Regions from separate parts of the Bradyrhizobium sp. Cp5.3 genome, predicted to be linked through region 4. Evidence: predicted binding sites of a transcription regulator. Region 4 holds the regulator's gene; each other region holds the start of a gene.
The links. Region 4 encodes PhoB, which activates phosphate uptake and scavenging genes when phosphate is short. Its sites were predicted from a motif close to TGTCATNNANCTGTCAT; they were not measured.
Positions count from the first base shown of each region.

Region 1: K289_RS0111000 (acetoacetate decarboxylase) is a predicted target of PhoB. The motif match lies at 2,314-2,330, and genes of this name have one in related genera.
Region 2: phnF (phosphonate metabolism transcriptional regulator PhnF) is a predicted target of PhoB. The motif match lies at 3,382-3,398, and genes of this name have one in related genera.
Region 3: ugpB (sn-glycerol-3-phosphate ABC transporter substrate-binding protein UgpB) is a predicted target of PhoB. The motif match lies at 5,422-5,438, and genes of this name have one in related genera.

Region 1 is NZ_AUFA01000005.1:197,370-205,216, reverse strand. It holds gene K289_RS44200 (hypothetical protein) at 173-712, shown strand; gene K289_RS0111010 (patatin-like phospholipase family protein) at 1,040-2,215, opposite strand; gene K289_RS0111000 (acetoacetate decarboxylase) at 2,491-3,273, shown strand; gene K289_RS0110995 (transporter) at 3,387-4,403, shown strand; gene K289_RS0110990 (carbohydrate porin) at 4,489-5,829, shown strand; gene K289_RS0110985 (MFS transporter) at 5,859-7,154, opposite strand; gene K289_RS0110980 (acetyl-CoA C-acyltransferase) at 7,270-7,847, opposite strand, start outside.
Region 2 is NZ_AUFA01000009.1:131,935-139,781, reverse strand. It holds gene phnK (phosphonate C-P lyase system protein PhnK) at 1-254, opposite strand, end outside; gene K289_RS0114595 (alpha-D-ribose 1-methylphosphonate 5-phosphate C-P-lyase PhnJ) at 247-1,143, opposite strand; gene K289_RS0114590 (carbon-phosphorus lyase complex subunit PhnI) at 1,140-2,243, opposite strand; gene phnH (phosphonate C-P lyase system protein PhnH) at 2,248-2,856, opposite strand; gene phnG (phosphonate C-P lyase system protein PhnG) at 2,861-3,325, opposite strand; gene phnF (phosphonate metabolism transcriptional regulator PhnF) at 3,432-4,163, shown strand; gene phnE (phosphonate ABC transporter, permease protein PhnE) at 4,337-5,185, opposite strand; gene phnE (phosphonate ABC transporter, permease protein PhnE) at 5,182-6,066, opposite strand; gene phnD (phosphonate ABC transporter substrate-binding protein) at 6,143-7,078, opposite strand; gene phnC (phosphonate ABC transporter ATP-binding protein) at 7,137-7,847, opposite strand, start outside.
Region 3 is NZ_AUFA01000001.1:611,394-619,240, reverse strand. It holds gene ptsN (PTS IIA-like nitrogen regulatory protein PtsN) at 1-72, shown strand, start outside; gene K289_RS0102845 (DUF1150 domain-containing protein) at 178-450, opposite strand; gene K289_RS0102840 (Hsp20 family protein) at 501-926, opposite strand; gene K289_RS0102835 (sn-glycerol-3-phosphate import ATP-binding protein UgpC) at 1,174-2,262, opposite strand; gene ugpE (sn-glycerol-3-phosphate ABC transporter permease UgpE) at 2,269-3,117, opposite strand; gene ugpA (sn-glycerol-3-phosphate ABC transporter permease UgpA) at 3,117-3,998, opposite strand; gene ugpB (sn-glycerol-3-phosphate ABC transporter substrate-binding protein UgpB) at 4,049-5,368, opposite strand; gene K289_RS0102815 (CaiB/BaiF CoA-transferase family protein) at 5,662-6,867, opposite strand; gene K289_RS0102810 (organic hydroperoxide resistance protein) at 7,063-7,488, opposite strand; gene K289_RS0102805 (MarR family winged helix-turn-helix transcriptional regulator) at 7,647-7,847, shown strand, end outside.
Region 4 is NZ_AUFA01000001.1:243,275-251,121, forward strand. It holds gene K289_RS0101155 (aspartate aminotransferase family protein) at 1-482, opposite strand, end outside; gene K289_RS0101160 (GcrA family cell cycle regulator) at 938-1,450, shown strand; gene phoB (phosphate regulon transcriptional regulator PhoB) at 1,690-2,397, opposite strand; gene phoU (phosphate signaling complex protein PhoU) at 2,412-3,128, opposite strand; gene pstB (phosphate ABC transporter ATP-binding protein PstB) at 3,140-3,961, opposite strand; gene pstA (phosphate ABC transporter permease PstA) at 3,958-4,803, opposite strand; gene pstC (phosphate ABC transporter permease subunit PstC) at 4,808-5,797, opposite strand; gene pstS (phosphate ABC transporter substrate-binding protein PstS) at 5,965-6,975, opposite strand; gene K289_RS0101195 (ATP-binding protein) at 7,119-7,847, opposite strand, start outside.

The DNA.
Region 1 (7,847 bases), on a different contig from region 4:
CTCGACGGGGAGGTCGGATGTTTTTGCACCATTGAGAAGCCTTGCAACGTAGCCGGCCGATCAACACGACACGCAGATGCAGCCATTTTCGGCCGTGCTTTAGGCCCATTTCAGCCAAACTGTTATCGGTTTCTCTGGCCCCGGGGCAGGAGCTTCAATTCGGAGTCCTGCAATGTTCAAGCAAGTTCTTTCGGCGTGTCTGTTCTTTACCGTTAGCTCTATTGCCTCCGAGGCACGGCCCTACCGCATTTCGCAAGCACGCGAATGCAATGTGACCATGCCTTGCGACTTCTCGTACTCGCAAACGCGCCGCGAACGGGTGTCGAGACTACAAGCGTACCGTTCGCAGCAATTGACAGTGACCGACGCGGGCAACGCCGCCACGGTGGTGAATGTCTCTGGCAGTCGTGTCGTCGGCGGCCGGCCGTCCGGATGCCCTTCATCCTTCTGCGGCTGCGGCGCGGCTATCCGTGTGTTTGGTCATATCGTGCCGGAATTGAATCTCGCGTCCAACTGGCTGCGTTTTCCCCGGACATCGCCCGCACCGGGAATGGTTGCCGCCCGACGCGGCCACGTCTTCGTCCTGGAGCAGCACCTCGGAGGCGACATGTGGATGGCGTATGACGCCAACTCAGGCGGACACGCAACGCGAATGCACGCGCGTTCATTGCGGGGCTATACGGTCGTCAACCCGCGCGGCTCGGTGAGCTGAGGAAAACAGCCGGCGTCAATGTCGAGGTGTGCGCCACTCCGCAAAGCGCCCGCTGACGGGCAGGGCATGGGGCGTCTTGCGGAGTTCGCAATGATAACGTGATGCCGGTGTTTTGCCCGACGTGTCAATTGATTTTGCGGATGCGCGAGGCGACCGCCGCCCGCCACCGGCTACTTTGCATGGGGTTGTTTTCGAGATTTTTGTTGCGCGCGGCTGACGGGTAGCGCTCGCCCGTACTCCGTCGTCATGCCCGGGCTTGTCCCGGGCATCCACGTGCTTCAGCATGTGTGGCGTCACGTGGATGGCCGGGTCAAGTGGTGACGCAGCCTACGCGCTCTCCGTCTCGCGGTGCACGTCGTGCACGACGAGGCCCATGCCTTCCTCGGGCATCTTGATCCAATCGCGGCGCTTCAGGGTGCGCTTGGTGTCCTCGTAGCCGCTCGACCAGTGCTCGCGCATCGAGGTGCCCGAGAACTCGTGGTCCTTGGCGTCGCCCTCATAGGCCTTCTGCTGGTAGATCAGGTGCAGGATCGCGATCTCCGGCATGTTGCGCAGGCTCGTCTTGAGCTTCCGGTCGTCCTCGGACAATTGCTCGTCCGGGATCTTCGACAGCGCCTTGTAGAGCAGGACCTTGAGGTTATGTGTCCGGCGATAGACGTCGGTGTTGTGGCGCGTTCGCGAGGAATACATGATGTCCTTGTGGCGGGCCATCACGTCCTGGATCGAGCGCGGCAGCACGCCACGCGCGCTGAACAGGTCGACCTGGAACACCAGCGAGTTGAGCGCGTCCTCCTGGTCGAGCAGGTGCTGCAGCGGCGTGTTGGAGACGATGCCGCCGTCCCAGAAGTGATCGGTGCCGATCCGTACCATCGGCAGCGCCGGCGGCAGCGCGCCGGAGGCCATGATGTGCTCCGGCTCGATCTCGTCATGGGCGTTGTCGAAATAGATGAAGTTGCCGGACAGCACGTTCACCGCGCCGACCGCGAAGCGGACCTTCTTCTCGTTGATGAGGTCGAAGTCGACGAGCTCGCGCAAGCTGTCGCGCAAGGGCTTGGTGTCGTAATAGCTGGTCGCGGTTCTGGCGCCGACCGGGCTGAACCAGGGATTGACCTGATGCGGGGTGAAGAAGCCCGGCTGGCCCATGGCCGACGTCATCCAGGCGCTGTAGAAGTTGCGCCACTGGCGGAAGACGTCGCCGTCGGGCGTGTAGTGCCAGATCTTGCGGTTGGTGATGCGCTCCCAGAAGATGCGGAGCGCATCAAGCCGCTTCTCCGGCCTATTGCCGGCGATGATGGCGGAGTTGATCGCGCCGATCGAGACGCCGCAGACCCAGTCCGGCTCGATGCCGGCCTCGTGCAGCGCCTGATAGACGCCGGCCTGGTAGGCGCCGAGCGCGCCGCCGCCCTGCAGCACCAGCGCGACGCGGTCGCAGCGCTCGGGCCGCCAGCCCCGCGAGGGAGGCTGATGTGTCTGATATGTCGGTTGCGACGTCCTGGCGTCCATGGCCGATTGCCTCCTGCCAGGCATGATCCGGAAAAGTGCGCAGCGGTTTTCCGACGAGAACATGCCTCTACAACAAGCCGAAACGATTGCGCCCGGCGGTGACGGCCTGATGACAATTGTGGCGCCGATGCATCGTGGGCATGCAGGTCAGCGCCGCTGGCATGACGGCTAGGTCACGCGCCTGACGGAAATCCATCACATCGCAGTCAATGACGAGGGCTAGCAATTTGCGCTAAGCTCGTCGCCGCCGGACGAACATCACACAGGAGACCGCGATGCGCAGGGAAGACGTTCTGAGACTCCCGTCCATGCCGGCTGCCGGACCGAGCTATCCGGCTGGTCCCTATCGCTTCATCAATCGCGAATTCCTCGTCATCACCTACGAGACCGACCCGGATCTGATCCGCGCCGGGCTGCCTGAGCCGCTGGAGCCGATCGACCAGCCGATCGTGCATTACGAATGGATCAGGATGCCGGACTCGTCCGGCTTCGGCAGCTACACCGAATCCGGTCTCGTGATCCCTGCGCGCCTCAACGGCGAGGAGGTCAACTTCGTCTCGCAGATGTATCTGGACGACGATCCGCCGATCGCGGCGGGCCGCGAGATCTGGGGCTTTCCCAAGAAGTACGCCCATCCAAAACTCGAGATCGTCAAGGACACGCTGACGGGCACGCTCGAATATGCCGGCCAGCTCGTTGCGATGGGCACGATGGGCTACAAGCATGAGAGCATGGCCGGCAACGGCGAACTCACACGCGCCACGCTGTCGAAGACGCAAGTCAATCTGAAGATGATTCCCGGCGTCGATGGCCGCCTCGAGGTCTGCCAGCTCGTCGCGATCAACCTCACGGACATCGTGCCGAAGGGGTCGTGGATGGGGCCCGGCCGCCTGCATCTGGTGCCGCACGTCAACGCGCCGGTTGCCGATTTCCCGGTCCGCCGCGTCGTCGGCGCGCATCACTACATCGCCGACCTGACGCTGCCGTTCGGCCGCGTCGTGCACGACTACGTCAAGGAAGCCGAGGCCGCGGCTGCGACGGGGCTGGCCGCGGAATAGGGCAGACCACCATCATCAAGCTGTAACAGAAGCGTAATTCAGTACCCGCGAGAGGTCCGGGGGAGGCGCCAACTGCCCCCCCGGATATGGGCTGCATCGACGTGGGGGTGAGTATGGCTGAGCCGGCAAAGCTTGTCAGCGCGATGTCTGAAGCCGAGCCTGCCATTCCCGGTCTGGTGTGGGCGTTTCGGCTGCACAGCGACGGCAGCGCCGAGGCGTTGCCGATCGACCAGCCGATCGAGCTCAGCCATGACGGCAGGCTCTGGCTCCATTTCAACCTGACCGATGCGCGCGTGCGGCCGTGGATCGCGGCCTCACAGCTGCCGCCACTCGCGCGCGAGCTGCTGCTCTCCAACGACACGTTCCAGCAGCTCCACGTCATCGACCACTGTGTCTACGGCGTGTTCTCCGACCTCGTGCGCGACATCGAAGCCGCGACGGAGGAGACCGCATTCCTGCGCTTTGCCATGACCGAGCGGCTTCTGGTCAGCGGCCGCCATCAGGCGCTGTGCTCGGCCGATGCGACGCGCCGCGTGCTCGAGGGCGGCTATCGCGTCGAGAACGTCGCCCATCTCCTTGAGAAGATCGTCGACGAGGTCGCCGACACGCTGGACCGGATGGCCGACAAGCTCGGGCAGGAGATCGACGGCATTGAGGAGCGGATCCTGGCTGACGACGCCAAGCCCGAGATGCGCCGCAACCTCGGCCGGCTGCGCCGCACCTGCGTCAGGCTACATCGCCAGCTCACGGGATTGCGTGTGCTGTTTCACCGCCTCGACCAGAAGAACACCGATCACCTGACGCCGAGCCTGCGGATTCAGGCCGGCAAGCTCGCGCAGCGGCTCGACGGACTCGATCACGACATCGTCGAGCTGCGCGAGCGCAGCCGCCTGCTCGAGGAGGAGCTTCGCTTCAAGAACGAGGAAGAGAGCAACCGCCACCTCCACACGCTCTCCATCGTGACGACACTGCTGCTGCCGCCGACCTTGATCACCGGAATCTTCGGCATGAACACCAAGGGCCTGCCGCTCACCGATGTCGACGAGGGGTTTCTCTGGGCCGCGGCTCTGATGGTCGGCTCGATCGGTGCGGCCTATCTGTTCATGCGGCGCACGGGCATTTTCAAATAGCGCACGCGAACCGGTATCGGCCGTGAGTGGGACTGCCCATAGAACTCAGTCGCGGAGCGCGGTCGCAATTGCGGTGGCGTGCACGATGGCGAGCACGAGCGCATTCGCTGGCGCCAAGGATGAAAGCGCGGCCGAGTGGCTGTCCCCAAAATGGTTCAACGAATGGCATGACGGGCTCGCCAATAAGGGCCTGAATTTCGGCGCGACCTTCATCGCCGACAATATCGGCAACGTGTCGGGCGGGGTCGGGCGCGGTGCGATCCATTTCGGCCGCCTCGATATCTCCGTCGACGCCGATCTCGACAAGCTTGTCGGCTGGACCGGTGGCCGCTTCTACGCCAACGCCTTCGAGATCTACGGGCGCGGGCTGACGCGCAACTACATCTTCAACCTCGCCACCATCAGCGAGATCGAGGCGCTGCCCGACCAGCGTCTCTACAATGCCTATTTCGAGCAGAGCTTTTTCAATGGGGCGCTGAATATCAGGGCCGGCCAGCAGGCGGCGGATGTCGAGTTCTTCGACAGCGAGACCGACGACCTCTTCATTAACGGCACGTTCGGCTGGCCTGCCATCAAGGCCTCCAACCTTCCGGCCGGCGGCCCGGCGCCGCCGATCGCGGTGCCCGGCATTCGCGTCAAGGCCGCGGTCTCGGACAAGATCACCCTCTTTGGCGCGGTGTTCAACGGCGACCCCTCGGGGCCAGGCGAGGGCGATCCGCAGATGCGCGACCATCACGGCCTCGCGTTTCGCGTCAATGATCCGCCCTGGCTCATCGGGCAGGTTCACTTCGACTACGATCTCGACATTGGCGGCCGTTCGCTGGCCGGCAACTTCACACCCGGCGCCTGGAAGCACTATGGCGACTTCAACAGCCAGCGCTTCACGGCGGAGGGCCTGTCGATTGCCGATCCCGACGGCACCGGCATTCCAGCCAAGCTTCGCGGCAACTACGGAATCTACGCGGTCATCGAGCAGGTGCTGTATCGACCGCCGGGGACGACCGACAATACCACTTCGGCCTCGATACCAGGCGTCACCGCCTTCGGCCGCATTGCCTACAGCCCACCGGACCGCAACCTGATCGACCTTTATCTCGACGGCGGCATCGGCTTCGTCGGCTTCACGCCCGGCCGTGCGCTCGATCGCTTCGGCGTGGCGATGGCCTACATGCGGATCTCGAACACCGCCCGCAACCTCGACCTCGATACTCGGTTCTACACCGGTACCCAGAGTCCGATACGAAGCAACGAGATCCTGATCGAGATGATCTACGAAGCGCACATCAAGCCGGGCTGGCTGATCGCGCCTTACTTCCAGTACGTGTTCCGACCCTCCGGCGGCATCCCGAATCCGAACGATCCGACCGGCATCTCGCGGATCGGCGACGCCGCGGTGTTCGGCGTGACCACCACGATCAGGTATTAGGCCGGCGCGCGCCGGCCTGATACGCGCCCTCAGGCCATCGCGGGCTTCGGCTTCGGGCTCGGTTGGTGTGAGAGCGCCAGCACGATCAGCGATGCGAACACGCAGAGCGCGCCAGCGACGAAGAAGGCGGGCAGATAGCTCGCCAGCAGTGTCCTCGACAGGCCCGCTCCGAACGCGGCCGTGCCGGCGCCGAGCTGGTGGCCGGCAAAGATCCAGCCGAACACCAGGTTGGCGCGCTCAGGGCCAAACTTCTGCGCGGTGAGCCGCACCGTCGGCGGCACCGTCGCAATCCAGTCGAGCCCGTAGAACATCGCAAACAGCGACAGTCCGTAGAACGAGAAATCGCTGAACGGCAGGAAGATCAGCGAGAGCCCGCGCAGGCCGTAGTACCAGAACAGGAGCCAGCGATTGTCGTAGCGGTCCGACAGCCAGCCCGACATGATGGTGCCGAAGAAATCGAAGATGCCCATGGCCGCGAGCAGGCTCGCCGCCTGCACCTGCGGGATACCGAAATCGAGGCACATCGGGATCAGGTGCACCTGGACGAGGCCGTTGGTGGAGGCGCCGCAGACGAAGAAGGTCGCAAACAGGATCCAGAACGCGCTCGACTTCGAGGCGTCGCGGAGCGTGCCGAGCGCAACGCCTGTGATCGAGCCGTGGTTGACGGGCGGTGCGGGCAGGGGCTCGGTGCCTTCATCGCCGAATGGACGCAGGCCGAGGTCGCTCGGCCGGTCGCGCATCGCGAGCGCGACGGCCAGCGCCGAGACGCCGAGCATGATGCAGACGAAGCCGAGCGCTAGGCGCCAGCCGAAGCGGTCTGTGAGGCTCGCGAGCAGCGGCAGGAACACGAGCTGACCGGTAGCGACGCTCGCGGTCATGATGCCCACGACGAGACCGCGACGTGCCGCGAACCAGCGCGTGGCGATGGTCGCGCCCAGCACCAGCGCGGTCATGCCGGTGCCGATCCCGATCACGACGCCCCACAGCAGCACGAGCTGCCAGACCTCGGTCATGCCGAGCGAAGCCACCAGCGCGGAGACGACGATGAGCTGCGCGGCCAGCGTGACGTTGCGCAGACCGTAGCGGTTGAGGAGCGCCGCGGCGAACGGCGCCATCAGCCCGAACAGGATGAAGCGGATCGACAGCGCCGAGGAGATCTGCGCGGTGCTCCAGCCGAACTCCTTCTGGAGCGGCACGATGAACACGCCGGGCGCGCCGACGGTGCCGGCGCTGATCAGCGCGGCGAGGAAGGTCACGCCGACCATCACCCAGCCGTAGTGGATATTGCGGCGGCCGAGTGCTGCCGCGAGCCAGTTTGAAATCATTGCCCCTCAATCGTGGTTGGCGGGCATAGCGAGACCCGCGTCATCGTTGCAATCTGGCACAGGACTCGAAAGTCTAAAATGCCAGACTTCCCTCGTTTTCGGACGTTTCGTCCGGTCAGCGCGCGATCCGTTCCACGGCGATCGCTGTTGCCTCGCCGCCGCCGATGCAGAGTGCCGCGACGCCGCGCTTGAGGTTCTGTGCCTCCAGCGCATGCAGCAGCGTCACGATCAGCCGCGCGCCGGTCGCGCCGATGGGATGGCCGAGCGCGCAGGCGCCGCCATTGATGTTCAGCTTGTCGCGGGGAATGCCGAGGTCACGTTGTGCCGCCATCGCCACCACGGCGAAGGCTTCGTTGATCTCGAACAGGTCGACGTCGCCGGCGTTCCAGCCGATCTTGTCGAGCAGCTTACGGATTGCCGGGATCGGTGCCGTGGTGAACCATTGCGGCTCCTGGCTGTGGGTGGCGTGGCCCTTGATCTCGGCCAGCGCCGGAAGGCCGGCCCGATCGGCGATCGAGCGCTTCGTCAGCACGAGCGCGGCAGCGCCGTCGGCATTGGCGGAGGAGGCCGCCGGCGTGATGGTGCCGTTGGCGCGGAACGCCGGCTTCAGCCCCGGGATTTTTGCCGGATCAACCTTCAGCGGATGTTCGTCATTGGCGATGATGCGCGGGCCGGCCTTCTCGGTGAGCGTGA
Region 2 (7,847 bases), on a different contig from region 4:
AGCGTCGCAAGGTCACGCGTGACGCCGTCGCGCATCCGGTAGGACACCTGGCCGCCGCTTGGCGCGAGTTGGCCCGACAGCAACTGCAGCAGCGTCGACTTGCCGGAGCCGGATTCACCGACGATCGCCAGAACCTCGCCGGGATAGAGCGCGAAGGAGACGTCGCGACAGGCCGCGATGCGACCGTAGGACTTGCTCAGGGAGTCCGCGACCAGCAGCGGCTGATCGTTCTCGATCATGTCCTGGTCAGCCATTTGATTCCCCTTGCGCCCTCTCCTTGTACGGCGCGGCGCTCAGGCTGCCGTGATGGCCGGCGGCCTGGCGGCCCTCGCAATAGTCGGTGTCCGAGCAGACGAACATACGCCCGCCCTTGTCGTCGGTGACGACCTCGTCGAGGTAGGAGTTTTCCGCTGCGCATAGCGCGCAAGGCGCGTTGAAGCGATAGGGCTCGAACGGATGGTCCTCGAAATCGAGCGACACCACCTGCGTATAGGGCGGGATCGCATAGATGCGCTTCTCGCGGCCGGCGCCGAAGAGCTGCAGCGCCGGGCAATTGTCCATCTTCGGGTTGTCGAACTTCGGCGTCGGCGATGGATCCATCACATAGCGCGCGTTCACCTTCACCGGATAGGCATAGGCGGTCGCGATGTGGCCGAAGCGGGCGATGTCCTCATAGAGCTTCACATGCATCAGGCCGTATTCGGCGAGCGCGTGCATGCGCCGCGTCTCGGTCTCGCGCGGTTCGAGGAAACGCAGCGGTTCCGGGATCGGCACCTGATAGACCAGCACCTGATTTTCGTGCAGACCCGTCTCCGGGATGCGGTGACGGGTCTGGATCACGGTCGCCTCTTCCGTCGCGGTCGTCGTGGCAACGCTGGCGGTCTTGGCGAAGAACTTGCGGATCGAGATCGCATTCGTGGTGTCGTCGGAGCCCTGGTCGATCACCTTCAGCACGTCCTGGGGACCGAGGATCGCCGCAGTCACCTGCACGCCGCCGGTGCCCCAGCCATACGGCATCGGCATTTCGCGGCTGGCGAACGGCACCTGATAGCCGGGGATCGCGATCGCCTTCAGGATCGCGCGGCGGATCATCCGTTTGGTTTGTTCGTCGAGATAGGCGAAGTTGTAGGCGGGCGCGTTCATTCCGCGGCCTCCTTCATGGGCTCGGCTTCATTGGCCTCGGCGAATTCCTGGCGCAGCTTGCGCAGCAAGCCGAGCTCGGACTGGAAGTCGACATAATGTGGCAGCTTCAGATGCTCGACGAAGCCGGTCGCCTGGACGTTGTCCGAATGCGACATCACGAATTCTTCATCTTGCGCCGGTGCGAGCGCCTCCTCGCCGAGCTCGCGGGCGCGCAACGCGCGGTCGACCAGCGCCATCGACATGGTCTTGCGCTCGCTCTGACCGAAGGCTAGGCCATAACCGCGCGTGAAGCTCGGCGCTTCGGTGACCGAGCCCTTGAACTGGTTGACCATCTGGCACTCGGTGAGCTCGATCGCGCCGAGCGGCACCGCGAAGCCGACGTCCTCAGCCGCGAATTCGACCTCGACCTCGCCGAAGCGAATTTCACCGGCGAAGGGATGGTTGCGGCCGTAGCCGCGCTGGGTGGAATATCCCATCGCCAGCAGGAAGCCTTCGTCACCGCGCGCCAAATTCTGCAGGCGCAGATCGCGATCGGCCGGAAAATTCAGCGGCTCACGCGTAAGATCGGCGACACTTGCACCCACCTCGGCCTGGGGCGAGGATTCGATCAGCCCGTCGCGGCCGAGAATATCGGTTACGCGCGGCGTCGCCGCGGTCGAAGCTTCCGCCGTCGCTGGCGCTTCCGGCACAAATCCTTCCGCCAGCGTCGGATCGAGCAGGCGATGCGTGTAATCGAAGGTCGGCCCGAGAATCTGGCCGCCTGGAATGTCCTTGAAGGTCGACGACACCCGCCGCTGTACCCGCATGGCGCCGGTGTCGACCGGCTCGCTGGCGCCGAAGCGCGGCAAGGTGGCGCGGAAGGCGCGGACCAGGAAGATCGCCTCAATCAGATCGCCGCGGGCTTGCTTGATCGCGAGCGCCGCGAGTTCGCGGTCATAGAGCGAGCCCTCGCTCATGACGCGGTCCACGGCGAGGCCGAGTTGCTCGGAGATCTGGTCGAGCGTGACTTCCGGAACGCTCTGGTCGCCGCGCCGCGCATGCGCAAGCAGGCGATGGGCGTTCTCGATGGCGCGTTCGCCGCCTTTGACTGCGACATACATGCTTCTAGCTTCCCTTGTTCACGACACGCGTGGTGCGCGGGATCGCAACCACGGCCTCATCCGCCACCAGAACCACGTCGATGCCGCGTGGAAACAGCGCCTCATTGACGCGCAGCCGCTCGAACAGATCGGCGGGCCTTATCGCCGCCTGAAGCGTCGCGACGCCATCGATGCCCGGGCCGTGCAGCTCGAAGGCGCGTCCTGCCTCGAGGCTGTCGACCTGGAGGATCAATGTGGTCGAACGATCCGGATATTCGCTGGAGCCGAGCGCAAAGCGCTCAAGCGGCGGAAGCGCCAGACCGTCGGCGATCAAAGCAAATGCGGCGATCGAGGAATCCTGCACGACCGGCGCGCCGGTGTGGAACTTCAGCCACTTCACCACATCAAAGCTTTCCGACATCCGTGCATCGAGCCAGAGCGGCGTGTCGTGATCGAACAGCGTCAGCGCGATCGCGGCCGTGCCGCGCATCATCGGCCCGGGCGTTCCGGCCATCGGCACGATGCGCTGCACCGAACCCGGACGCGCCATTGCGTCCATGACCGAGCGAAAGGTCGATTGCGCCGACAAGACCTTGTCGGCGAATCCCGGCGGCAGTTCCGCAATCGTGGTCATGGCCTCACCCCTCACCGCGCACCATGGTGTAGAAATCAACCTTCGTCGCGGCCGTCTCTGCCGCCACTTTCTTGCGCCGCGCCAGAAGTTGTTCGCGCAGCGGCGCGATAACGTCCCGCTCGACGGCCGCGCCAAAATCCCTCGACTGCACCAGCGCGTCGCACAGCGCGATCAGCCTCACCTTCTCGCGGTCGCGCCCAAGGGTGTAGCCGAAGCCGACCTCGCCGCTCACGAGCCGCACCGCGGCACGCGATACCGTCGCTTCGCCGAGATTGAACGGGGCGCCGTCGCCGCCGATCCGGCCGCGCAACATCACCAGACCGTTCTCCGGCTCGCGCAGGTCCTGATGGTCAGGCAAAGCGAGAGAGCGGAGGCGAGCGGCGATCTCGCCCGCCTCCGCGTGCGCCAGCACGGCCATCGCGGCCTTGCGCTGGGCTTGCTGGTCGTTGTGTTGCGTCACCCGATCCACCGAACTTGCCGAATTCAAGTTGTCTATGATAATAGACAACTTGATACGGAAGCGCCATGACTGTTTCGTGACAAACGTGTGATTTCTGGGGTAGCCTACCGTCGACATGAGTATGCAGGACACCGCTTCTTCCGGAGTCGCGCTGTGGCGCCTGGTCGCCGATGGCATCGAGCGCGGCATCGCCGACGGCCGCTTTGCCGCCGGGGACAAACTGCCGGGCGAGATGGAGATCGCCGAAACCTATCGCGTGAACCGCCACACCGTGCGACGCGCGCTGGCCGCGCTTGCGGAGCGCGGCCTCGTGCGGGCCGAGCGCGGCAGCGGAACCTATGTCGAGGCACAGCGCCTCGCCTACCCGCTGCGCTCGCGCACGCGGTTTTCCGAGATCGTCGGCGCCGGCGGCCGCGAGCCACGCGGCCAGTTGATCGAAGCTTCGAAAGACGTCGCAACCCGTGAGCTCGCGCGGGAACTCGGCCTGAAGGTCGGCGCACCGCTCGTCCGGATCGAAGCTATTCGCCTCGCCGACCGCACGCCGATCTGTGTCTCCACCACCTGGCTGTCAGCAGAGCTGTTTCCGAACGCGGGCACCGTGTTCGCGGCCACGCGCTCGATGACAAAACTGCTGGAGCATTACGGCGTCCGCGACTACCAGCGCGGCGCGACCCGGATCACCGCCGGCATCGTCGACGCGACCGACGCCGCGCGGCTCGATCTGGCGCTCGGTCGGCCGATCCTGGTGGTCGACGCCACCGACCTCGATCTCGACGGCAAACCGCTGGTAACCAAGCACTCGCGCTTCGCGGCGGAGCGCGTGGAGTTCCTGGTGGAGAACGGGTGAGCTGCCTGTTCTCCCTCTCCCCGTTCCTACGGGGTCGCGACGAGCTTCGCTCGCGGTGAGAATCGTAGGGTTGGCAAAGGCGCGCCCTTCGCGCGCCGTGCCCACCATCTTTCCCGCGATGTCGACGTGAACGGTGGGCACGCTTGGCTTTGCCCACCCCACGGGGTCTGTGATCAGGCCACCGCGCGCCGCCCGATGATGGCGAAGCGGAGTTTTCCCGAGATGAAATCGATCGCGGCGACCGCGACCAGGATCATCAGGATCAGAAACGACACCTTCTGCCACTCCAGCACCCGGATCTGCTCGGCGAGTTGAAGACCGATGCCGCCAGCGCCGACGATGCCGATGATGGTGGCCGAGCGCGTGTTCGATTCGATGAAGTAGAGCACCTGGCCGGCGATCACGGGCAGCACCTGCGGCAGCAGGCCGAACCTGATCTCATGCAGCGCACTGCCGCCCGAGGCGCGGATGCCTTCGACCTGCTTCTGGTCGGCGCCCTCGATCGCCTCCGAGAACAGCTTGCCGAAGGCACCGAAATCCGACACCGCGATGGCGAGCACACCGGCAAACGGACCGAGCCCGACGACATTGATCCAGACCAGCGCCCAGATCAACGTATCGACGCCGCGGATCGAATCGAGGAAGCGCCGGACCGGAAAGCGAAAGATGTTCGACGGCACCACGTTGCGCGCGGCGAGCAGACTGACCGGAAGCGCAAACAGCGCGGCGAGCGTGGTGCCGAGCAGCGCGATCGACAACGTCTCGCCCAGCGCCTGCAGATATAGCGGCAGCGACGCACCGGGATCTGGCGGGATCATCATCATGCTGATCCAGCCGAGCTGGCTCAGCCCCGAGATGAGGCGCGACGGCGAAAAGTCGAGATCGACCAGGCCGAACACGAAGACGGCCAGAGCGGCGGCGAGCACCAGAGGCGTTGCGAGGTGTGCAGCGGCCGGCCGGTCGAACACATCGGGATAACGCGCGCGAAGCCGTGCGGTGTCGACCTCCTGAGGCTTGCTCACGTCCGCGCCTCCTTGCCGAACAGGCGGCCGCGCAGCCAGCCGGTCGTGATGTCGATGATGAAGACCGTCACGATGATGGTGAGCAGGATCGCGCTGACGTCCGAATAGTAGAACTTGCGGATGGCGACGACGAGCTCCTGACCGATGCCGCCGGCGCCGACGAAGCCCATGACGGAAGCCTCGCGGACGTTGATCTCGAAGCGCAGCAGGGCATAGCTGGCATAGCCGGCAGTAACCTGCGGCACGACGGCGAAGCGCATGCAGGAGAGCCAGCTCGCGCCGGTCGAGCGGATGCCTTCCACCGGCTTCATGTCGGCATTCTCGACGATCTCCGAGAACAGCTTGCCGAGCGCGCCGGTGGAGTGGATCGCAATCGCGAGCACGCCAGCCATCGGTCCGAGGCCGAAGGCAATGACGAAGATGAGCGCGAACACGATGCCCGGCACCGTGCGCGCGAATTCAAGCAGTCGACGCACGAGGAAGCGCAGCCAGGGCCCCGGCGAGGTGTTCTCCGCGGCGAAGAAGTTGAGCGCGAAGGCGAAGACGGCACCGATCAGCGTGCCAACATAGCTGATCAGCAGCGTCTCGCCGAGCATCCTCAGCCATTTGCGCCAGCCCCAGAGCCACTCGCCGACATCGGTCCAGACGCGCTGGCCGCTGTCGAGCGTGAGGATGCGGTCGAAATAGCTGACGAAGTTGCCGAAATAGGTGAAGAGCGTGCGCAGGTTCACTTCTGCGCCGATCGCCGACAGGATCAGGGCGGCGATGAACAGCGCGATTCCAAACAGGAGACGAAGCCGCTTGCGCGTGACCGCCTGGCGGTAGGCGGCATTCAGCGCGGCCAATTGCTGTTCGGGGAGGATCGAAACCGCGAGCGTCATTTGATCAGGAAACGTTGCCCGTCAAAAGAGAAGGAGCCGGGTCCATCGACCCGGCTCCAGTGCGTCGTCCCGAAACTCAGGACGCCTTCTTCTTACGCAGCGCATCGACGAACTTGATCAGCTCGATCGTGCCATCCCAATCCTTGGTGGTCGCGGGATGAAAACCCTTCTTTTGGCCGTCGGAGAGGCGCTCGAACGCCGCCTTGTCCTTGGTCGGCGCCTCGAAAAACGCCTTCGCGATCGCCGCCTTGGCGTCTTCCGGCAGGTCGGTGTTGTAGGCGTAGGGGCCGTTGATGATCGGCGCCGACTTGTGGATGATGCGGAAATCGTCCTTCTTCATCGCCGAACCGTCGGCGTTCTTCAGCATGCCCTTGGTCAGCATCTGCGCCAGCGTGGAATCATCGTCGCTGGTCCACTGGTTGGCCGCGACGTCCACCGTGCCCTGCGCCAGCGCCAGCATCGCGTTCTCATGGCTGCCCGTGAAGACGACCTTGCTGAAATAGGTGTCGGCGTCCGGAATGCCCATCTTGTCGAGCTCGAAGCGCGGCACGTTGTTGCCGGAGGTCGAGTTCGGATCGACGAGGCCGAGATTCTTGCCCTTGAGCTGATCGACGCTCTTGTAGGGGCTGCTCGCCTTGACGAAGAACACCGAGTAATAGCCGGTCGAGCCGTCGGCGTTGATGTCATTGGCGAAGGCGTCGGTCTTGACGCCGGTCAGGCGGGCGCGCGCGAACGATGCCGAGCCGTAGCTTGCGATGTGGATGTTGCCGGCGCGCTGGCCTTCGATCACGGCGGCATAGTCGTTGGCGATCCGCAGCGTGACCTTCACGCCGAGCTGCTTCGACAGATATTCCACGAACGGCGTCCAGCGCTCGGTGACGCCGGAGGCGTTTTCGGCCGGAACGACCGCGAAGGTGAGTTCGGGATATTTGGCTTTCCAGTCTTCGGCGGAGGCGGATCCGGCAAAGGCCAGCGCGGCGGCGCCGGCAAGGACTAGTCTGCGAGTGATCATGATACCCTCTTCATCGGTTGGGGTCGGTTGACGCAAAACTGAAAACGTAGGCGCGGGTTCAGGCGGCCGCCGCGGTCCCGAGCGCGGGGACGCCTGCGGGCGCCGGCACGGGCAGGCCGCCCATGACGTCGGCGGCTTCGAGGTCATAAAGCTCGCGCGCGACATGATCGGTCAGCGCGGACGGTGCGCCGTCGAACACCACGCGGCCCGCCGCCATGCCGATCAGGCGGTCGCAATAGCTGCGCGCCAGATCGAGCGAATGCAGGTTGCACAGCACGGTGATGCCGAAGTGCTTGTTGATGCGGAGCAGCGCATCCATCACGATCTTGGTGTTGCGCGGATCGAGCGAGGCGATCGGCTCATCGGCGAGAATGATGTCGGGCTGCTGGACCAGCGCGCGTGCGATCGCAACGCGCTGCTGCTGGCCGCCGGAAAGCTGGTCTGCACGCTGGGCGGCAAGCGAGGCGATGTCGAACTGCTCGAGCGCCGACATCGCCAGCGCCCTGTCCTGCTCGGGCCAGACCTGCGTGAGCGAACGCCAGGCAGGGATCGCCGCGAGTCGCCCCATCAGAACGTTGGTCAGCACATCGAGCCGGCCGACCAGGTTGAACTGCTGGAAGATCATTGCCGATCGCGCCCGCCAGTGCCGCAGCTCCTTGCCGCGCAGCGCGGTGACGTCGACGCCCTCGAACAGGATGCGACCCTGCGTCGGCGTCACGAGGCGATTGATGGTCCGCAGCAAAGTCGACTTGCCGGCGCCGGATCGTCC
Region 3 (7,847 bases), 370 kb from region 4:
AAGCTGCGCGCCTCACGCGATGCGCAGGCGATTTATTCCGTGCTCGCGCTGCCGCCCGCATCCGCGGCGTAACGCGCCAACTCGATCAGAACAGCTCAGTCGAGAAAATGAAAACGGGCACGCCTTCGTGTGAGGGCGTGCCCGCTTGAAATTCTATTGATGCGAAGCGCGTCGCGCTCAGTGCACGCTCACCGCTTGCAGCTCGTTGCTCCAGGCATTGGCGATCGCGGCTTCACGGCTGTCGGTCAGCATGATCGGCGTGCCGTCGGCGGCGTGGAGCGCGAAGAGTTTGAGGCCCGGCGCGATCTTGGGAGCTTCGGGAAACAGGCCCGGCACATCCTCGGAGCGGATCTGCTTCACATAGGCGATATGGCCTTCGCCGAGGGTTGCCAGCGTCTCGGGCGAGAGATTCTTGGCTTCGTATTCGAACGCAACGTGACCTTCACTCATGGTCTCGACTCCTCTGGGAAACTAAGCGGTCGAGTCCGCTACTCGTTCCATTATTCGTGCTCATTGATAGCGATTGTCTTAACGATCCTTTCCGGTTCCGGCCGGGCAAGATCGACCGACAACAGCCCGTTCTTCAGATCCGCACCCAGCACCAGCATCCCCTCCGCCAGCACGAAGGTGCGCTGGAAGTGGCGCGCGGCAATACCGCGATGGATGTATTGCCGGGACTTGTCGTCCTGCTGCCGCCCGCGGATCACGAGCTGGTTTTCCTCAATGGTTACATCGAGTTGGTCGCGGGTAAAGCCGGCGACCGCCAGCGTGATCCGTAAGCGTTCGGGCGCACCGTCAGACCGTTCACACCTCTCGATATTGTAGGGAGGGTAACCGTCGGCGCCTTTGACGACGCGATCGAGCACGCGCTCAATCTCGTCGAAGCCCAGAAGGAACGGACTGGAAAGCGTGGGAACACGAGACATAGTTTACAAAGTCCTCTCGAAGCGACTTTGGTGTTTCAGGGCCCGAAATCGGCACCCCTTGGTCAAGAATATGGTCATATCCCCGTGCGGGTTCAAGCACCTAGCCGGGACCTGTGGATTGGCCGATTCGGGGCGGCGCCAAGTGCCGAATTCGGAATCTCGCGCCATAATCTTAAGATCCGCCCCCACACCGGCTACTTTGCATGGGGTTGTTTTCGATATTTTGATGGACCCGTGACGGAAAGCCTCAGGCCTCGATCCGCTTCCGGCCGTCGCCGCTGAATAGATGCAGCTTCTCGCGCACCGCGGCGACGCGGATCTTCTGGCCGATGGCCGGGGCCTCGGTTCCGGGGATGCGGACGATGACCTCGCCGGGCGGCAGCTCGCCGGGATTGGCGGCGACGCGCTGCTCGTCCTGCTGGCGCGAGCCATAGACGAAGGTCTCGGCCCCGACGCGCTCGATCGCTTCCACGGCGAGCGGAAGCGCAACGCCACCGGCCGGCGCCTGGTCGGTGATGACGAAATCCTCGGGGCGGATGCCGAGGATGCCGGCCTCGGCCGCACGGCCGTCGCCGAGCTGCGACCTGATCTCGTCGGGCCGCGTCGACATCAGGTTCATCGGCGGTGCGCCGATGAAGGAGGCGACGAAGGTCGTGGCCGGCTTCTCGTAGATCGCCAGCGGATTGCCGATCTGCTCGACCTGGCCGCCATTCATCACGACCAGGATGTCGGCGAGCGTCATCGCCTCGAGCTGGTCGTGGGTGACGTAGATCGATGTCGTGTTCAGCCGGCGCTGCAATTTGCGGATCTCGACCCGCATCGCGATGCGCAGCTTGGCATCGAGATTGGAGAGCGGCTCGTCGAACAGGAACACTTTTGGCTGGCGCACGATGGCGCGGCCCATGGCGACGCGCTGGCGCTGGCCGCCGGAGAGCTGGCGCGGCTTGCGCTCCAGCATCGGCGCGAGCTCGAGGATGCGCGCGGCTTCCTCGACGCGGGTCTTGATCTCGGCCTCCGCCATGCCGCGGTTGCGCAAACCGTAGGCCATGTTGTTGTAGACGCTCATATGCGGGTAGAGCGCGTAGTTCTGGAACACCATCGCGATGTCGCGATCGGCGGGCTCGATCTGGTTGACGACACGGCCACCGATGTCGATCTCGCCGCCGCTGACGGTCTCCAAGCCGGCGACCATGCGGAGCAGCGTCGACTTGCCGCAACCGGAGGGGCCGACCAGCACACAGAACTGGCCGTCGCCGACATCGACGTCGACGCCTTTGATCGCCTCGAAGCCGCCGGGATAGGTCTTGCGGACGCTGCGCAGGGTGACGTTAGCCATGAAAACTCACTTCTCCGTCTCGACGAGGCCGCGCACGAACAATTTCTGCATGACGACGACGACGAACACCGGCGGCAGCATCGCCAGCACGGCGGTCGCCATGACGACCGGCCACTCGGTGAGCGCGTCGGTGGTGGTGATCATCTTGCGGATGCCGACCTGGATGGTCTGCATGTCGTCGCGCGTGGTGATCAGAAGCGGCCAGAGATACTGATTCCAGCCGAGGATGAAGAGGATCACGAACAGCGCGGCCATGTTGGTGCGCGACAGCGGCAGCAGCGTATCCCAGAAGAAGCGGAGGGGCCCGGCGCCGTCGATGCGCGAGGCCTCCAGCAACTCGTCCGGCACCGTCATGAAGAATTGGCGGAACAGGAGCGTTGCGGTGGCCGACGCGATCAGCGGCAGCGACAGGCCGGCATAGCTGTCGAGCATGTGCAGGTCGGCGACGATCTTGTAGGTCGGATAGATGCGCACCTCGACCGGCAGCATCAAGGTGATGAAGATGATCCAGAAGATCGGCATCCGGAACGGAAAGCGGAAATAGACGATCGCATAGGCCGAGATGATCGAGATCGCGATCTTGCCGACGGCGATCAGCAGCGCCATCACCAGCGAGTTGAGCATCATGTTGGCGACGGGCTCGCGGGTCGAGCCGCTCGTGCCGACGAAGATGGTCTGGTAGTAGACCTCGAAGAAGTGCCCGCCCGGCAGGAGCGACATCTGCCCGTTCGCGATCAGCGCGTTGTCCTGGGTGGAGGCGACGATGGCGAGATAGACCGGAAATGCGACGATCGCGATCCCGATCCAGAGGATGACGTGGGCGACATAGCGCCGAAAGCCTTCTTCCTCGACCATCAGTAGGTCACCTTGCGTTCGACGAAGCGGAACTGGATTCCGGTGAGCACGATGACGAGGACCATCAGGATGACCGATTGCGCCGCGGAGCTGCCGAGATTTCCGCCGAGCAGTCCGTCGGTATAGACCTTGTAGACCAGTGTTACTGTCGATGTTCCCGGCCCGCCGCGGGTCATGGTGTCGATGATGCCGAAGGTGTCGAAGAAGGCGTAGACGATGTTGACGACCAGCAGGAAGAAGATGGTCGGCGACAGCAGCGGGAAGGTCACGGTCCAGAATCGCCGCATCGGGCGGGCGCCGTCGATCGCTGCCGCCTCGAGCACGCTCTTGGGGATGCTCTGCAGGCCGGCGAGGAAGAACAGGAAGTTGTAGGAGATCTGCTTCCAGGCGGCGGCGAGGATGACCAGCAGCGCGGCCTGGTTGCCGTCGAGCAGCGGATTCCAGTCGATGCCGCCGGCGCGAAGATAGCGCGAGAGCACGCCGAGCGAGGGATGCAGCATGAAGATCCAGAGCACGCCGACCACGGGTGGGGCGACCGCATAGGGCCAGATCAGCAGCGTGCGGTAGAGTGTCGAGCCGCGCAGCGGCTTGTCAGCCATGACGGCGAGCAGCAGCGCGAAAGACAGCGACAAGATGGCGATCGCGAACGAGAAGAAGAAGGTCCGGACGATCGCCTCGAAATAGGCGGGGTCCTTTAACAACTCGATATAGTTCTCGAACCAGACGAAGCTGGTCGACAGACCGAAGGCGTCCTGGAGCAGGAAGGACTGGATCACCGCCTGCGCGGCCGGCCAGTAGAAAAAGATCAGGACGATCGCGAGTTGCGGCGCAACCAGCGCGTAGGGCAATAGCTTTGACTGGAAAATGGCCTGCTTTTGCATGATGTCAGGAGAGCGGCAGGCCACGCATCCGCGGCCCGCCGCTCATCGCCTCACTTGACCGCGGTCTTTTCGAACTGCCGCAGCATCGTGTTGCCGCGCTCGACGGCAGCGTCCAGCGCCTGTTTGGCGGTCTTCTTGCCGGCCAGCGCCTGCTCGATCTCTTCCGACCAGACGTCACGGAGCTGCACCATGTTGCCGAGGCGCAGGCCGCGGGAATTCTCGGTCGGCTCCTTGTTGGTCAGCTCGAGCAGCGGCGTCTCGAGGTAGGGCTGGTCCTTGTAGAAGCCCTCGGCCTTCGCCTTCTCATAGGCCGCCTTGGTGATCGGCAGATAGCCGGAGGCCTTGTGAATATACACTTGGCGATCGGTGTCCGAGAGGAAGGTCAGGAACTTCGCGACACCCTTGTACTCGTCAGCCGATTTGCCGCCCATGATCCAGAGCGAGGCACCGCCGATGATCGAGTTCTGCGGCGCGCCCTTGACGTCCGGGTAGTAGGGCATCGGCGCCGCCGTGAAGGCGAACTTGGCCTGCGCCTTGATGTTAGCGAACAGCGACGACGAGCTCAGGTAGATCGGGCACTCGCCGGAGGTGAAGCGGCCCTCGCCGGTGTTGGTGCGGCCGGCATAGTCGTAGGTCTTGTCTTTCTGCAGCTCGACCAGGTTCTCGAGATGCTTGACCTGAAGCGGCCCGTTGAACTCCAGCACCGTGTCGAAGCCGTCGAGGCCGTTGGCCTTGGTCGAGAGCGGCACGTTGTGCCAGGCGGAGAGCTGCTCGAGATTGACCCAGGTCACCCAGGAGCCGGAGAAGCCGCAAGTGGTGTAGCCGGCAGCCTTGAGCTTCTTGGCATCCTCAAAAACTTCCGGCCAGGTCTTCGGCGGCTCGGCGATACCGGCCTTCTTGAGTGCGTCGAGATTGACCCACGTCACGGTGGACGACGAGTTGAAGGGGAACGACAGCATCTCGCCCTTCGAGGTCGAGTAGTAGCCGGTGATCGCGGGCAGGTAGGCCTTGGGATCGAACTTCTCGCCGGTCTCGGCCATCAGCTTGTAGACCGGTTTGACCGCGCCGGTCGCGGCCATCATGGTTGCGGTGCCGACTTCGAACACCTGCATGATGTGGGGCGCGTTGCCGGCGCGGAAGGCCGCGATGCCGGCGTTCATCGTATCGGGGTAGCTGCCCTTGTAGGTCGGGACGACCTTGTAGTCGCTCTGCGAAGCGTTGAAGTCGTTGGCGAGCTTGACGATGACGTCGTTGTTGGCGCCGGTCATCGCGTGCCACCACTGGATTTCAGTCACCGCCAGCGCCGGCGAGGCGGCCATGCCGAACGTGACTGCAACAGCGGCAGCCGCACCAAAATGTCGAAGAGCCATCAAGAAAACCTCCCTTGGGCCGTCAAAAAGATCGCTTGCGCTAGCAGCGACGTATGACGTTCACATGACTGTGTAAGCGGCCGAAACGAAAGCGGCAAGCGCGGGAAAAGGGAAGCTGTCAAATAGGCGAAGGCGCATCCGGCAGCCGCCGCCGTGCGCGGCGCAGCATTAGGATTGCCGACACGTGCAATGTTGCCGCGAAAGCGGAGTGGGGCCGCAGATTAGCCTCTCCCGCTTGCGGGAGAGGGAGCCGCACTGCCTTTGCGGCTACGCGGGTGCTTATTCCATGAAGCCTAGCGCTTGCGCTCGGGGCCGCAGACCACGCCCTTGGCGACCATCGCGTCGATCTCGGCCTTCGAATATCCGAACTCGCCGAGCACCTCGGCCGAGTGCTGGCTGAATTTCGGCGGCAGGCGGCGCAGGCTCGGCTTGCTGCGGTCGAGCCGGATCGGCGAGGCGACGCCCTTGTACCAGTCCTTCTCGATGACATCGCCGCGGTAGATCGTGTGCGGGTTGGTCAACGCCTGGTCGATCTTCTGCACCGGGCCTGCCGGCAGGCCCGCGGCGAGCAGGCGATTGCAGAGCGGCTCGGCCTCGTGCTGGCTGAACACGGCGGCAAGCTCGGCGCGCAGCGCCTCGCGATTGGCGATGCGGTCCTTGTTGCGGGCAAAGCGCGGATCGGTGCCGAGCTCGGGCTTGCCGATCTCCTTCGCGAGCTTGCGGAAGGTGCCGTCATTGCCGACGCCGATGAAGATGTTGTCGGTCCTGGTCGGGAAGATCGCGTAGGGCACGAGATTGGGATGCTCGTTGCCGGTCAGGCCGGGCGGCTTGCCATGCATGAAATAGTTCGCGGTATGCGGATGCATGATGGCAAGGCCGGTCTCGTACAGCGTGGTCTCCAGGAACTGGCCCTGGCCCGAGCGCTGCCGCTCCGACAGCGCCATCAGGATGCCAATGGCCGCATAGAGGCCGGTGGTGATGTCGACGAGCGGCACGCCGATCCGCATCGGTCCGCTCTCCGGCGAGCCGGTCGCCGCGATCATGCCGGTCATGGCCTGGATGATGGCGTCATAGCCGGGGTTGCCGCCGCGCGGACCGTCGGCGCCGAAGCCGCAGATCCGGCAATGCACGAGGCGCGGGAATTTCTCGCGCAGCACCTCGTTGCCGATGCCCCATTTCTCCAGAGTGCCCGGCTTGAAATTCTCGATCAGGACGTCGGCCGTCTCCAGCATCTTCAGCAGCACTATGCGGCCGCCCTCGGAGGCGAGGTCGAGGCCGATCGAGCGCTTGTTGCGGTTGATGCCGACGAAATAGGCCGCGTCTTCCTCGTGGAAGGGAGGGCCCCATTCGCGCACCTCGTCGCCCGCCGGCGGCTCGACCTTGATGACGTCGGCGCCATGATCGGCGAGGATCTGGGTGCAGTAGGGACCGCCGAGCACGCGCGTGAGGTCGATGACGCGCAGTCCGCTCATTGCGCCGTTAGCGGATTCGGAAGTCATGGCAGCAACCTTCGCTTCAACCCTGTGTCGATCGTTGATCACAGGCCTAGCGAGGTTCGCTCATGCCGGCAATGGCTTCCCGCGTAGAGGCGTATGCGCCGCGGCTTCCCAATCCCGCAGGGTGGCAAATCGAGGGCGAATCAAACTGGAATGGCCGGCCCGAGGGGGATCTCGGGCCGGCCGATCCGCCGTCGATCAGACGACCTTCAGGCGGACATCGACATTGCCGCGGGTGGCGTTGGAATAGGGGCAGACCTGGTGGGCTTTTTCGACCAGCGCCTCGGCCTCCGCACGGGCAAGGCCCGGCAAGGAAATGGCCAGATCGATGTCGAGGCCGAACCCGCCCTCGGAACGCGGGCCGATGCCGACCGTTGAGGTGACGGAGGTGTCAGCCGGGACCTTCGGGCCGCCCTGCGAGGCCACGAACTTCATCGCGCCGATGAAGCAGGCGGCATAGCCGGCCGCAAAGAGCTGTTCGGGATTGTTGCCGGCGCCACCGCCGCCGCCGAGTTCCTTCGGCGTGGTGAGCTTGACGTCGAGGGCGCCGTCGAGGGTTGCGGCATGGCCATCGCGGCCGCCGGTAGCCTTCGCGCTGGTCTTGTAGAGGACATTCACGGACATCATCGTCTCCCTGGGGTTCCGGTTGGGGTGCAATCTTTATTGCAAACAATTAGATTGTACGCAATTGAAATTGCGCGGCCTCACATTTAATTGTTCGCAATTGAATGTGCCGCCACCCCGTCCCACAATGCGGGCAAGCGAATCTCCTGAGGCTCACCATGGTTCGGAAACATTCGGCGGCCGATCAGCCGCTGCGGCTCGATAACCAGATCTGCTTTGCGGTCTATTCGGCCGCCCACGCCTTCAATCGGGTCTACAAGCCGCTGCTCGACCGGCTCGGCCTGACCTATCCGCAATATCTGGTGATGCTGGTGCTGTGGGAGCAGGACGATGTGCCGGTGAAGGACATTGGCGAAAAA
Region 4 (7,847 bases):
TCGAAGCCTTCCATCGGCGGACCGAAACCTTCGAGATATTTTGCCGAGCCCGTCGCAGCCAGCGTCGCGAGCGTGCGGCCATGGAAGGCGCCCTCGAAAGTGATCATGCGAAAGCGCTCGGGATGCCCCTTCGACGCGTGATAGCGGCGCACGACCTTGATCACGCATTCCAGCGCTTCCGCACCGGAATTGCAGAAGAACACGAAGTCCGCAAAGCTCTCGTTGCAGAGGCGGCTCGCAAGACGTTCGCCATCCGGGCTCTGGAACAGGTTCGACATATGCCAGAGTTTCGTCGCCTGCTCCTGCAGCGCCTTGACCAGCACGGGATGGGCATGGCCGAGCGCGTTCACCGCGACGCCGGACGTGAAGTCGAGATAGCGCTCGCCATTGGTGGCAATCAGCCAGCAGCCTTCGCCGCGCTCGAAACCGATGTCGGCCCTGGCGAAAACGGGAAGCAGATGCGGCGCGGCGCTCTTGGTCATGGCTGTCACTTGGTGTTGAGGACGGCCTCAACGCGCATTGCGCAGCGCACCAATGACCGTCCCGGAAAACGAAACGTGCCGCCTTTTCAGGGCGGCACGTGAGGGCATCTTATGCCTGGCAGAACGGGAGTCAATGCCGCCGGCAAGCCTCGGGAAACGCAGAATCCGTAGTCTTGCGGTGCCTATTTTGTGGTGGTTTCGCTACGGAACATGTGGAAGCGAGTCGGCGGACTCTTGCGCGTGAGTCACGCCATATTGTAGCGTTTGGCTTGTCAGATACGACATCTCGTGCAGCGGTTCTGATCCTCTAAGTCCTCATGTACCGGCGTAAACGTTCGGGCGTTCTAGTCGCGCCCGGCGAGCCTTAAGGGATTCTGGCGGCACGGGTTTTTCGAGGCTTAGGCAATCGCTGCGAGGCCCCAGGATGGCTGGCGCGCGGCGAGGGAAAGGGTGCAATGACGGTTTTGACCTGGTCCGACGATCGCGTCGAGCAGTTGAAAAAGCTCTGGGAGGCCGGACTTTCGGCCAGCCAGATCGCAGCCGAGCTCGGCAATGTGACCCGCAATGCCGTGATCGGCAAAGTGCACAGGCTCGGCCTGTCCGGCCGCGCCAAGAGCCCGTCTTCGGCAGCTCCGCGGCCGCGCAAGGCGCGTCCCGCGCAGCACATGATGCGGGTGTCCCGTCCGATCTCGCGCGGCAACACCGCGCTGGCGCAGGCCTTCGAGGTCGAGGTGGAGCCCGATCCGGTCACCTACGACAACGTGGTGCCGATGAGCCAGCGGCTGTCGCTGCTCGAGCTGAACGAGGCGACCTGCCACTGGCCGGTTGGCGATCCCTCGAGCCCGGATTTCTTCTTCTGCGGCGGCAGGGCGCTCTCGGGCCTGCCCTACTGCGCCCAGCACTCGCGCGTCGCCTACCAGCCGGCAGCCGACCGCCGCCGCGCCCCGGCGAAGCCGGGCACGCGCTGAGCTAGCTTTCGTCGACGATCAGGATGAGGCCGTCACGCGACGACGGCCCAGTCAAACTCCGCGTCGTCTCGGCGAAAGCCGGGAGCCATTACCGCCAGCGGATGTGATGACGGGGACTCGGAGTTACCCTCTTCGCGCAACAACTGCGCCCTGGGGCGATGCGTCCCGCGCCCCGTGCGCAATTGCGCACCAGGCCCGGACGACGAGATTGTGGCGACAGCCCGCCAACCTGTCAGACCTTAAGTCTGCTCCGCCTTCGCGAAACGATCATCCAGCGCATAGCCGGCACCACGCACGGTGCGGATCGGGTCCTGTTCGCGGCCGAGATTGAGCAGCTTGCGAAGGCGGCCGATATGCACGTCGACAGTGCGCTCGTCGATGTAGATGTCGCGGCCCCAGACGCTGTCGAGCAGCTGCTCGCGCGAGAACACGCGGCCCGGATGCTCCAGGAAGAACTCCAGGAGGCGATACTCGGTCGGACCGAGATCGATCGGCCGGCCCGAACGCGCCACGCGGCGCTTTTCGCGGTCGAGCTCGATGTCGCCATAGGCGAGCACCGTGGCGAGCCGCTCGGGGCTTGCACGTCGGAGCAGACCCTTCACGCGCGCCAGGAGCTCCGGCACCGAGAACGGCTTGACGATGTAGTCGTCGGCGCCGGTCGCAAGGCCACGTACCCGCTCGCTCTCCTCGCCGCGCGCGGTGAGCATGATGATCGGGAGCTGCTTGGTCTCGGGCCGGGCACGCAACCGCCGGCACAGCTCGATGCCGGACAGGCCCGGCAGCATCCAGTCGAGCACGATCAGATCGGGTATGTGTTCCTTGAGGCGGGTGTCGGCATCGTCGCCGCGCATCACCGTCTCGACGTCATAGCCGTCGCCTTCGAGGTTGTAACGGAGCAGCTCGGTCAGAGCTTCTTCGTCTTCAACCACCATAATGCGTGCGCCCATGGGGTCGTCGCTCCTTAGCTATTCGGGACCGTCGTGGCGAAGGTCGTCATGTCGCCCTTCGGCCGCTTGTCGGCGATGGCCTGGCCTTCGATCATGTAGAACACGGTTTCGGCAATGTTGGTGGCGTGGTCGCCGATCCGTTCGATGTTCTTGGCGCAGAACATCAGGTGGATGCAGAAGGAGATGTTGCGCGGATCCTCCATCATATAGGTGAGGAGCTCGCGGAACAGCGAGGTGCAGATGGCGTCGACTTCCTCGTCACCCTTCCACACCGCCATCGCCGCCGGCAGATCGTGCGCGGCATAGGCGTCCAGCACCGACTTGACCTGCTGCTGCACGAGGTCGGTCATATGCTCCAGGCCGCGGAACAGCTTGAGCGGATGAAAGTCCGTCTCCAGCGCTGCGACGCGCTTGCCCATGTTCTTGGCGAGGTCGCCGATGCGTTCGAGGTCGGTCGCCACGCGCATCGCGCCGACGATCTCGCGCAGGTCGACCGCCATCGGCTGGCGGCGGGCGATGGTCAGGACGGAGCGCTCCTCGATCTTCTTCTGCAGCGCGTCGATCTCGGTATCACCGGCGACCACACGTTGACCGAGCGCGACATCGCGGCGGATCAGCGCATCGACGGAATCGACGATCATGCGCTCGGCGAGCCCGCCCATCTCCGCGACCAGCCGGGTGAGCTCCTGCAGGTCGGTGTCGAAGGCCTTTGCGGTGTGTTCGGAACCCATATCCTGTCTCCTCAGCCGAAGCGGCCGGTGATGTAATCCTGCGTGCGCCGATCGGTCGGCGACGTGAAGATCTTGCTGGTGTCGTCGAACTCGATCAGCTCGCCGAGATACATAAAGGCGGTCTTGTCGGAGACGCGCGCCGCCTGCTGCATGTTGTGGGTGACGATCGCGATCGTGTAATTCTCGGACAGCTCCTGGATCAGCTCCTCGACCTTGGCGGTCGAGATCGGGTCCAGCGCCGAGCAGGGCTCGTCGAACAGGATCACCTCGGGCCGCACCGCGACGGTGCGCGCGATGCAGAGGCGCTGCTGCTGGCCGCCGGAGAGCGAGAGGCCCGAGGCGTTGAGCTTGTCCTTGACCTCGTTCCAGAGCGCGCCGCCGCGCAGCGCCTTCTCGACGCGGTCGTCCATCTCGGACTTCGATATCTTCTCATAGAGGCGGATGCCGAAGGCGATGTTCTCGTAGATCGTCATCGGGAACGGCGTCGGCTTCTGGAACACCATGCCGACGCGGGCGCGCAGCAAATTGAGGTCGAGCTTGGGATCGAGAATGTTGGTCTGGTCGAGCATGAGCTGACCGGTGACGCGCTGACCCGGATAGAGGTCGTACATCCGGTTGAAGATGCGCAGCAGGGTCGACTTGCCGCAGCCCGACGGGCCGATGAACGCCGTGACGCGGTTGGTGCCGAGCGTGAGGTTGATGTTCTTCAGCGCGTGGTGCTCGCCGTAATAGAAGTTGAGGTTGCGCACCGTCACCTTGGCCGGGGCTTCCGGCAGCGGTTGCTGCGACGCCAGGTGACCGTTGGCACTCACGGATACGGAAAGATCGGTCATTTTGCGGTCCTCTCGGCGCCAAGGATGCGCGCGCCAATGTTCAGGGCAAGCACGGTGAGCGTGATCAGCAGCGCGCCGCTCCAGGCAAGCTGCTTCCAGTAGGCGTACGGGCTCTGCACGAAGTTGTTGATGGTGACCGGCAGGTTCGCCATCGTCTTGTTCAGGCTCAGGCTGAAGAACTGGTTCGACAGCGCGGTGAAGAGCAACGGCGCGGTTTCGCCGGCGACGCGGGCGGTCGCCAGCAGCACGCCGGTGATGAGGCCGGAGCGCGCGGCACGGTAGGCGATCCGCTTGATCACCAGCGAGCGCGGCAGGCCGAGGGCGGAGGCCGCTTCACGCAGCGCATTCGGCACCAAGAGCAGCATGTCCTCGGTCGTGCGCAGCACCACCGGGATCACGATCACGGCGAGCGCGAGACTGCCGGCGATTGCCGAGAAACCGCGCATCGGCACCACCACCGCACCGTAGATGAACAGACCGATGATGATCGAGGGCGCGCTGAGCAGGATGTCGTTGATGAAGCGGATCACCGAGGTCAGCTTGTCGTTGCGGCCGTACTCGGCAAGGTAGGTGCCGGCGAACAGGCCGAGGGGCGCGCCGATGCCGACGCCGAGCACGGTCATGATGAGCGAGCCGACGATTGCGTTGAGCAGGCCGCCTTCGTTCGAGCCGGGCGGCGGCGTGTTCTCGGTGAAGATCTGGAGGTTGAGCCCGGCCAGGCCGTTGTAGAGCAGCGTGATCAGGATCAGTGCAAGCCAGGTGACACCGAAGGCGGCGGCACCAATGCAGAGTCCACGGATGACGATGTCCTTGCGGCGGCGGCGTGCGTAAATCGGGTTCATGGCGTTACTTCCCCGCCTTCTTTTCGAGACGCAGCAGCATCAGCCGCGCGCCTGCGAGCACGAAGAATGTCAGCACGAACAGCAGCAGGCCGAGCAGGATCAGGCCGGACTGGTGCAGGCCGTCACTTTCTGCGAACTCGCTGGCGATCGCCGCCGAGATCGTGGTGCCCGGCGCGAAGATCGACGAGGAGATCCGGAACGAGTTGCCGATGATGAAGGTCACCGCCATGGTCTCGCCGAGCGCGCGCCCCAGCGCCAGCATGACGCCACCGATGATGCCGACGCGGGTGTAGGGGATCACCACGCTGCGGACGACTTCCCAGGTGGTGCAGCCGACGCCGTAGGCGGCCTCTTTCAGCACCGGCGGCACGGTCTTGAACACGTCGACCGAGATCGAGGTGATGAAGGGCAGTACCATGATCGCCAGGATCAGCGCGGCGTTGAACAGGCTGAGATAGGACGGTGGCCCCGCGAAGATCGCGCCCAGCACGGGAACGCCGTCGAAGATCCTGATCATGAAGGGCTGGAAGGTGTTGGCCAGGAACGGCCCCAGCACGAAGAAGCCCCACATGCCGTAGATGATCGAGGGAATGCCGGCGAGCAACTCGACCGCCATGCCGATCGGGCGGCGCAGCCATTGCGGGCACAGCTCGGTGAGGAAGATCGCAATGCCCAGACCGACCGGGATGGCGATCAGCATCGCGATGAAGGAGGTCACGAGCGTGCCGTACATCGGACCGAGCGCGCCGAGCACGGGCGGATCGGCGGACGGCGCCCAGCGCTGCGTCCACAGGAACGAGAAGCCGTATTCCTTCATCGCCGGGAAGGCACCGACGATCAGCGACACGATGATGCCGCCGAGGATGAGGAGGACCGAGATCGCGCTGAGACGCGTGATCCAGTAGAAGGTGAGGTCACCCAGCTTGAACGCGCTCAACGCCTTGGCGCGATCATAGGGTCCGGCGTCATCAATCACGTCGCTCTGAACGGCCATCTCTGCCACGCCGATCCCCTGTACTGACCATCTAGTTTCTTGTCACCGGTCTCGCACCCCGGCGGCGGCATCGCGACAGCGACACCACGTGCCGGGGAACGAGGTCTTGCGGATCCCGGATCGACAGCGCGGCAGATCATGCCGCGCTGCGTCCAGGACAAGAGCACTTAGCTCTTGATCTCGGCAGCCCAGGTCTTCTCGATCTGCTGGACGACGCTGTCCGGCATCGGGATGTAGTCGAGCTCCTCGGCCATCTTGCCGCCGTTCTTGAAGGCCCAGCGGAAGAACTTGATGGCTTCCTGCGAGGCCGCCTTGTCGGTGGCTTCCTTGTGCATGAGAATGAAGGTCGCCGCGGTGATCGGCCAGGACTTGTCGCCGGGCTGGTCGGTCAGGATGACGTAGTAGCCGGGCGCCTTGGACCAGTCGGCGTTGGAAGCGGCTGCCTGGAAGGCCTCGACGGTCGGCTGCACCGTCTTGCCGGCCTTGTTGACGAGGCCGGTGTAGGTCAGCTTGTTCTGCTTGGCGTAGGCGTACTCGACGTAACCGATCGAGTTCTTGGTCTGGCTGATGTTGCCGGACACGCCCTCGTTGCCCTTGGCGCCGACGCCGACCGGCCACTCGACGGCCGTGCCCTCACCGACCTTGCTCTTCCAGTCCGCGCTGGCCTTCGAGAGATAGTTGGTGAAGTTGAAGGTGGTGCCCGAACCGTCGGAGCGGCGGACCACGGTGATCGCCTCGGATGGCAGCTTCACGTTCGGATTGAGCTTCTTGATGGCAGCATCATCCCACTTGGTGATCTTGCCGAGATAGACATTGGCGAGGGTCTCGCCGTCGAACACCAGCTCGCCGGCCTTGACGCCCTCGATGTTGACGACGGGAACGATCGCACCCATCACCATCGGCCACTGGACGAGGCCATCCTTCTCGAGCTGCTCGGCCTTGAGCGGCGCATCGCTGGCGCCGAAGGTCACGGTCTTGGCCTGGATCTGCTTGATGCCGCCGCCGGAACCGATCGACTGATAGTTCAGGCCGTTGCCGGTCTCCTTCTTGTAGGAGTCCGCCCACTTCGAATAGATCGGGAACGGGAACGTCGCGCCGGCACCCGTAATATCGGCGGCGAACGCCGACGTCGATGCGGCGACCAAGCCAGCAGCGACGATAGTTTTGAGGAAATTCATGCTGGTCTCCATACTGGGGAGCGAAGCGCCTTCCGCGCCCGATCGCGCTCCCGCGCCGCCCCTTTAGGAGCGGTCGGCTGTGCTTTTACGAAGGTTTCGTGACAGTCGGATGACAGCACTAAGCGACTGAAATCGCTATGATTTCAGGTTGACGCGGAAGTCTTCGCCTGGGGAAAACAGGCGGTGAAAGTGGCGCCCTGCTTGGGCACGCTTTCGATCAGGAGCCGGCCGCGATGACGGTTAAGAATATGTTTCACCAGCGATAATCCGAGCCCTGTCCCGCCCTGCGAGCGGCTGTCGCCGACGTCAACCCGGTAGAAGCGCTCGGTCAGCCGCGGCAGATGCTCGGGCGCGATGCCAGGACCGAAATCGCGCACGAAGACGCGGATTTCCTGAGTTCCGTCGGTCGCCACACTCATATTGAGAGACACGATGACGCGCCCGCCCGACGCCCCGTATTTCAGCGCGTTCTCGATCAGGTTCTCGAACAGGCGCAGGAGTTCCTCGCGGTCGCCCGCGATCATCACAGGGGTCTCCGGCAGGTGGGTCTCGACGTCCACCTGGCGCTCGCGTGCCAGCGGCTCGAGCCCGTCGGCGACCTGGCGGATGATCGGCACGAGGTCGACCAGGGTATCGGGCCGCACATGGGCTGAGAGCTCGACCCGCGACAGCGACAAGAGGTCGTCGATCAGGCGCGCCATGCGGGTGGCCTGGTTGTGCATGATGCCGAGGAAGCGCTCGCGCGCCTTGGGATCGTCCTTGGCCTGGCCCTGCAGCGTATCGATGAAACCCGACAGCGCGGCGAGCGGCGTGCGCAATTCGTGGCTGGCATTGGCGACGAAATCGGCGCGCATCTCCTCGACCCGGCGCAG